2 regions of the Mesorhizobium sp. C264A genome follow, and region 2 is predicted to be linked to the other one. Evidence: riboswitches for the same ligand, from Rfam matches in the RefSeq annotation. Region 2 holds a riboswitch; the other holds the start of a gene.
What was found. Region 2 has a riboswitch for thiamine pyrophosphate ahead of NKL04_RS14090 (YkoF family thiamine/hydroxymethylpyrimidine-binding protein). Riboswitches for the same ligand answer to the same signal wherever they lie in the genome.
Positions count from the first base shown of each region.

Region 1: another riboswitch for thiamine pyrophosphate. It lies ahead of thiB (thiamine ABC transporter substrate binding subunit); the one in region 2 lies ahead of NKL04_RS14090 (YkoF family thiamine/hydroxymethylpyrimidine-binding protein).

Region 1 is NZ_JAMYVY010000002.1:1,776,420-1,779,810, forward strand. Features, by position in the region: gene NKL04_RS27715 (ABC-F family ATP-binding cassette domain-containing protein) at 1-424, opposite strand, end outside; gene NKL04_RS27720 (thiamine diphosphokinase) at 426-1,085, opposite strand; TPP riboswitch at 1,247-1,361, shown strand; gene thiB (thiamine ABC transporter substrate binding subunit) at 1,405-2,412, shown strand; gene thiP (thiamine/thiamine pyrophosphate ABC transporter permease) at 2,661-3,391, shown strand, end outside.
Region 2 is NZ_JAMYVY010000001.1:2,863,318-2,866,708, reverse strand. Features, by position in the region: gene NKL04_RS14110 (hypothetical protein) at 1-45, shown strand, start outside; gene NKL04_RS14105 (DUF2934 domain-containing protein) at 138-377, shown strand; gene NKL04_RS14100 (hypothetical protein) at 534-785, opposite strand; gene NKL04_RS32095 (GSU2403 family nucleotidyltransferase fold protein) at 1,051-1,575, opposite strand; TPP riboswitch at 1,649-1,761, shown strand; gene NKL04_RS14090 (YkoF family thiamine/hydroxymethylpyrimidine-binding protein) at 1,752-2,360, shown strand; gene NKL04_RS14085 (ABC transporter permease) at 2,616-3,391, shown strand, end outside.

The sequences.
Region 1 (3,391 bases), on a different contig from region 2:
GCAGAATATCGGGTTCGGGCGCCATGACGCGGGCAAGTGCTGCGCGGCGCGCCTCGCCACCGGAGAGATCGTTGGGGTTCTCCGTGCCGGCGAGGCCGAGATGCTCCATCAGATATGTGGCGCGGTAGGGATCGTCGGCAGGCCCAAGCCCAGCCTCGACATAGGCACGCACATTGGCAAAGCCGTCCATGTCGGGCATTTGCGGGAGATAGCGCACCGTTGCCGAAGGCTGGCGGAAGACCTCGCCGTCTTGCGGCTCGATCAGACCGGCGGCAATCTTCAGGAGCGTCGACTTGCCGGAGCCGTTGCGGCCGACGAGCGCGATCTTGTCACCGGCGGACGCCGTCAGTTCGGCGCCGTCGAGCAGCGGCGTGCCGCCAAAGGTCAGTCTTATGCCGTCGAGGTTGAGAAGGGGCGGGGCCATGTCAGCTTTCAGGCAAGGGGTAGGGGTGGGCGAGCAGCAGCGCGCGGCCATGGCCGAGCGCGATTTCGAGGCCGCCCCCGGTCGTGTTGGACTTGACCTCGTTCGAGATGGTCAGCGACGAGCCGAACACGACCTCGACATGGTCGAGCGGCCACTTCGCGCCGGACACGGTGAGGCCCGAAAGATCGGAAAAGCCGAGCACCGAAAACAGCGTTCCGTCGGCATAGTCGAAGCCGGCCTTGCCAGGCAGCAGAGGGGCGCCTTCCTGCGCTCCGCTGGTCAACAGCACTTTTGTGCCTGTCTCTGCCAGCCGCAGGCTGAGCGCCAGATGGAGGAAGGCGTGGTCGGCGCGCTTGCCGCCGAAAGCGCCGGCCAGCACCAGGCTGGTGGCGCCGCGTTCCAATGCCGCCGCGATCGCCAGTTCGCCATCGGTCTTGTCCTTTTCGGGAGGAAACACCTCCCGCGGCACGGCGGCGAGATCGGCAGGCAGGTCCGCCGGCACGGAATCGAAATCGCCGACCCACAGCTCCGGCATCAGGCCGAGCAGGCGGGCATGATCGATGCCGGCGTCGGCGGCGATGACGCGCGTGCCCGCGACCTGCCGGTCGAGCCGCGGCGTGCGGACGAGATCGCCGCCAAGCAGGATGGTGAATGTGCTCATATCCGCTGGCCCTTACCAGCCCCGCCGACGAAACGGAAGGCCGAGCGGCACCGTCACTCTTTGTTGGAGCATGATCTTTTCCGGAAACGGATTCCACTTTCCGGGATCATGCTCGGGCAAACTTCCACTTGCGTGGCACCTTGGCCGGGCCTATGTGTCGAAACGCTCTAACGGGGTGCCGGACGCGATCTTCGCGGACCGGCTGAGAGGCAGTCTCGCCAACCCGCTGAACCTGATCCGGTTTGTACCGGCGGAGGGATTAGACGCTTCGGACAGCCCGACGCCTCAATTCCTTTCAACACGAATGAAGGAGGCGCCGATGCGCATGTTTTTGTCCCGTCTTGTCCCAGCGCTGGGGCTTGCTGTTTCGCTACTGGCAAGCCCTGCGTCAGCGCAGGAAAAACTCACGATCTATACCTATGAGAGTTTCACTGCCGACTGGGGTCCGGGCCCCCAGGTGAAGAAGGAATTCGAAGCCGAGTGCGGCTGCAGCGTCGACTTCGTCTCGGCGGCCGACGGCGTCGCACTTCTCAACCGCGTCAAGCTGGAAGGAGCCTCGACCAAAGCAGATATCGTGCTTGGCCTCGACACCAACCTCACCGCGGAAGCCAAGGCTTCCGGCCTGTTTGTCCGACATGGCGCGGTGGCTGAAAACAACGTGCCGGGCGGCTGGAGCGACGACACTTTCGTGCCCTATGATTATGGTTATTTCGCCGTCGTCTACGACACCGAGAAGCTGAAGAACCCACCGAAGAGCCTGAAGGAACTGGTCGAGGGCGATGCCGCCGACAAGATCGTCATCCAGGATCCGAGGACGTCGACGCCGGGCCTCGGCCTGCTGCTGTGGGTTAAGTCGGTCTATGGCGACAAGGCGCCGGAAGCCTGGGCCAAACTCAAGGGCAAAGTGCTGACGGCGACGCCCGGCTGGAGCGAGGCCTATGGCCTGTTCACCAAGGGCGAGGCGCCGATGGTGCTGTCCTATACGACATCGCCGGCCTACCACATGGTGGCCGAGAACACCGGGCGCTTCCAGGCGGCGTCGTTCGAAGAAGGCGAGTATTTGCAGGTCGAGGTCGCCGGCATCACCACCACGGGCGCGAAGAACCCGCTGGCGGCAAAGTTTCTGGCCTTCATGACCGGGCCGAAATTCCAGGATGTCATTCCGGAGACCAACTGGATGTTCCCGGCTGGGAAAACCGACAAGCCGCTCAATCCGGCTTTTGATAGGCTGGTCAAGCCGGCGAAGACCTTGCTGTTCAGCCCGGAAGAGGTCGCGGCAAATCGCAAGGCCTGGGTGGATGAATGGCTGGCGGTGATGAGCAAGTAGGAATTCAGGATGGCGCTTGAACACCCCCTCTGGCCTGCCGGCCATCTCCCCCGCAAGGGGGGAGATCAAGCGCTCGGAAGCTTTCGCCAACCTCCAACGCTGCGAGGATGGGGCGGGGAGCGAAGCTGCTAATCTCCCCCCTTGCGGGGGAGATGGCCGGCAGGCCAGAGAGGGGTGGGCGGGAACTCGACTTCCGTGAAATATTTGCGTCAGCAGCGAACGTGCGCCGTAGGGTTGGATAGCGCGAAATGCGTGCGCACTATCCCTCTGACCCCCGCATCACGGCCGGCATTGTCGCGCTTGCGGCAATCGCGCTACTGATCGGTGGCGCCTTCGCCGGCCTTATCCGCGAAGGCGCGCACGACCTTTCCGGCGCCGCGTCCGCCTTTGACCTCTATCTCCTGCGCGTTGTCCGCTTCACGCTCTGGCAGGCTGCGCTCTCGACTCTGCTTTCCGCCGTACCGGCGCTCTTCGTCGCCCGGGCGCTGTCGCGGCATCCGCGCTTCTTCGGACGCGGCTTCATCCTGCAGCTGTTCACTGTGCCCCTTGCCTTGCCGGCGATTGTCGCAGCGCTGGGCATACTGGCGCTCTATGGCCGCGCCGGTTATTTCGCCGCGATCGGTGGCCAGAGCTGGCCCGACATCTATGGGCTGTCGGGCATCCTCGTCGCCCACGTCTTCTTCAACCTGCCGCTGGCCACCCGGCTGTTCCTCGAAGCGCTGGGAACGGTGCCGGCCGATCAATGGCGGCTGGCGAGCCAGCTCGGCATGGGAGCGAGGCCAGCCTTCCGGCTGATCGAGTGGCCGGTGCTGCGCGCCGCGCTGCCGGGCGTCGCCGGGCTTGTCTTCATGCTTTGCATCACCTCCTTCACCATCGTCCTGATCCTCGGCGGCGGGCCGGCGGCGACGACGCTGGAAGTCGCCATCTATCAGGCGCTGCGTTTCGACTTCGATCCGGCGCGAGCGGTGACGCTGACGGT
Region 2 (3,391 bases):
AAAGCGGCGCTGCTCGGCGTTGCGGTGATTTCCGACCCGCGCTGAGATGTCTCGTCACTCAAGACGCCGGTCGAATTTTCGGCTAATGTTTTCGTGGAATCTGGACCAACCGACCGGACCCAACCACGGAGGCTTAAGTGACGGACGACAAACAGGACCGCATTCGCCAGCGCGCGCACGAGATCTGGGAAAAGGCCGGCCGGCCTGAAGGCGCGCATCAGGAACACTGGGAGCAGGCCACGGCTGAAGTCGATGGCGCGGTCGCCAAGCCCAAAAAGGCGGCGAAGAAAGCTGACGCCAAGCCCGCCAAGGCAGCCGCCAAGCCAAGGGCGGCGAAGCCTGCCGCCGCAAAGTCCGGCAAAGCCAAATCGAAATAAGGCCAGAAATAAGGCCAGTCGAAATAAAGCAAGGCCGGAATTCGCTGGCCGGGGCCATCCTTGGCGCCCGCCGTTCAGGCGCGCCCGAGCCTCTCAACCTGACGAATTGCGCCTGCGACGGGCAGCGCAATTCCTTGTGTTTGGCGACAGGCGCCCTCATGCCTCCCAGGCATAACTCGACAGCGCAAAGCGAATGCCGGCAGCTGTCATGGCCAGTTCGCATTCGGTGATCTGGCGCAGGTGGCGCAGATAGCGCGTTACAGTCTGTGGCAGCCAGCCGGCGCAGGCCTCGACATAGGCGCGGCTGTGAACAAGGGTGCCGGTCGACAGCCTCTCGTCCTTCTCGGCAACGACTTTCAGATATTGGCGGATGAAGCGGATGTCGTCGGCGATGTCTTGGCTGGCCATTCGCCAAGCCCCGGCGAGGCGTTCGCACTGATCGAATGACAAGGGCAACAAAGGGGGCGGCAATAAAGGCGGCGGCAACAAAGGCGGCGGCAACGACGGGGGTGACAGCAAAGGCCGAGAGAGATCGGCGAAGGCAACATGGTTCGCTGTGCTCAAGGACATTCCTCTCTGCGAAAAGAGATATCGTACTTTATGTACGAATAAGCGTCAAGCCAATTTCGTACGGTTGGGACGATGGAAATGAATATAGCAGCGGTCGCTTCAGCTAATCCCGCATCGTGAATCCTTCAGGAGTCGCACCAATTTCGCGGAGGGATTTCCCCAGGATGGTGTGACTGTTTTCCCTCGTGGCGGCGTCGAACAGGTTCAAGCCGCCCCGGATCGTCTCGCGCCAGTTTTCGCCCTTGTCCCACGCTTCCATGAAGGCGAAGGCAAGGTCGTCCTGGCGACGCGTGGCTTCGAGCGCTTGGGTCAGCAGGCGCGCTTGATGGAGATCCTTCTCCCGCTTGGCGCCAGCGCTCGGCCCGCGTCGCGAGGCGACGATCAGCTTGTGGATGGCGTAGCGCTGGGGCGAGGGGACCAGCACAGGCAAGCCCGAGCGATGCAGGAGCACAGTCCGGATGGGGTCGCGGATAAGGAAATCCAGAAACCGTAAGGGCTGCGCGGAGTCTCTGCCGTTTTTATAATTACGTTTATCAGCTTGAATTTCAACGCAGTTATAAGAAGTTCGTGGAAACGTTATAACGCAACGAACTGACGAGTCGTCTGTTAACGCCCGGGCGCCCGGCACGTCTGGCCCAAAACACTTTCCCGCAGTGCCTCAACAAACGGCTTCCCCAATGCCGCGAACGGTGCTTTAACCCGCCCATCCACAGGGGTGCTCCGTATCGTCGGGGCTGAGATGAGGGCGGCAAGCCTTCGGACCCTAAAGCTGATCTGGATAATACCAGCGGAGCGAGGCGGGCGATGTTTTCAGGCGCACAGATTTCCCTTTATCCCATGACCGACGATTTCGTCGGCGTCATCCTCGGCGCGCTCGGCGCGCTCGATCCCTGGCGCGACCGGCTGCGGATCGAAACCGATGACATCTCGACCCTTATGGTCGGGCCGCCCGAGGTGCTGTTTCCCGCCATGCGCGACCTGTTCGTCGCGGCGGCCAAAAGCGGCAAGCACTGCGTGCTTTCGGCGGCGGTCTCGCGCGGCTGTCCGGGCGAGCCCGACGATCCGATCTGCCGCTCCGACGAGACCGGCGGCCCCGCCATTCCGCTGGACGAGCGCAAGATCGCCGCGATCCGCGCTGTCCAGGCCACGCCGTCGACCGGCCAGCCGGTGGCGGCGCAGTTCTCGCTCTACGTTATGGGCACGGGCGACCATATGGACGAGATCTACGGCTGCATCGATTTCCTGAAACAGTCCGGCGTCTTTGAGCGCTCAAAGAACTTCTGCACCAAATTGCGTGGCGATGCCGGTGCGGTGTTTGCCACGCTCAACGAGGCCTTCTGCCGCTTCGGCCCCGGCGCCGGCCACGTCACCCTCGACATCACGATCTCGGCGAACAGCCCGAGCGCCGTCTGAGCCGCGGCTCAAGCGTCGTTCCTTGAGGATATTGCCGTGGCTGGTTTATCTGACCCATTGCGTGGAGGAGATGCCTCTGACCCCTCAGCACAGAGAGGAGGGGAGCCATTGGCGATTGGCGAAGACCGCGATGCCCACGAATCTCCCCCCTCGAGCAGGAGATGGCCGGCAGGCCAGAGGGGGTCCCAGCGCGTGGAGCGCCGACGTCCTTTTCGCATCGGCAAGGCGTGGGCGCTCTATGCGAGACGACCCCCTCTGTCGCCTTCGGCGACATCTCCCCCTCGAGGGGGGAGATTAGCCGCAGCCATCGCCAAGACCATCCCCGCCGCCTGCGCCTCCGCCCTGCTCCTCGCGGCGTGGGAGCTCTACGCCCGCTATGGTGGCGCTGCGCCCACCATGCTGCCGGCGCCGTCGCGCGTGCTGCAGCAGGCCTGGGAGCATCGCGCTGCCCTTGCCGACAACACGCTGCCCACCATCCGCGCCACATCAGCAGGCTTCGCCTGCTCGTTGGTCGCTGCCTTCGTGCTTTCGGCGCTGGTCGATTTCTTGGCCCCGCTGCGCCGCGCGCTGTTTCCGCTGCTGATTGTCAGCCAGACCTTGCCGCTGGTCGCGATTGCGCCGCTCATCGTACTGTGGTTCGGCTTCGGGCTGATGCCAAAAATCTTGCTTGTGGCGCTCGTTACCTTCTTCCCGATGATGGTGGCGCTGGTCGAGGGTTTTGCCGCGACCAGCAAGGCGATTTCGCAGATGCTCGCCACCATGGGGGCAGGGCGCTGGCGCATCTTCTGGCTGGCGCGCCTGCCTTCGGCGCTGCCCTATTTCTTCGCCGGGCTGCGCATCTCCATCACCTACGCCGTCGTCGGCGCGATCTTCGCCGAATATGCGGGGGCGGCGAAGGGGCTGGGCATCTACATGCTCAATGCCAAGAACAACTTTCGGCCCGATCTGGTGCTCGCCGCGGTCGCCGTCAGCGCCGCGCTCACGCTTGTCTTGTTCGCCATTGCGGTGCTCGTCCAGCGCTTCGCCATGCC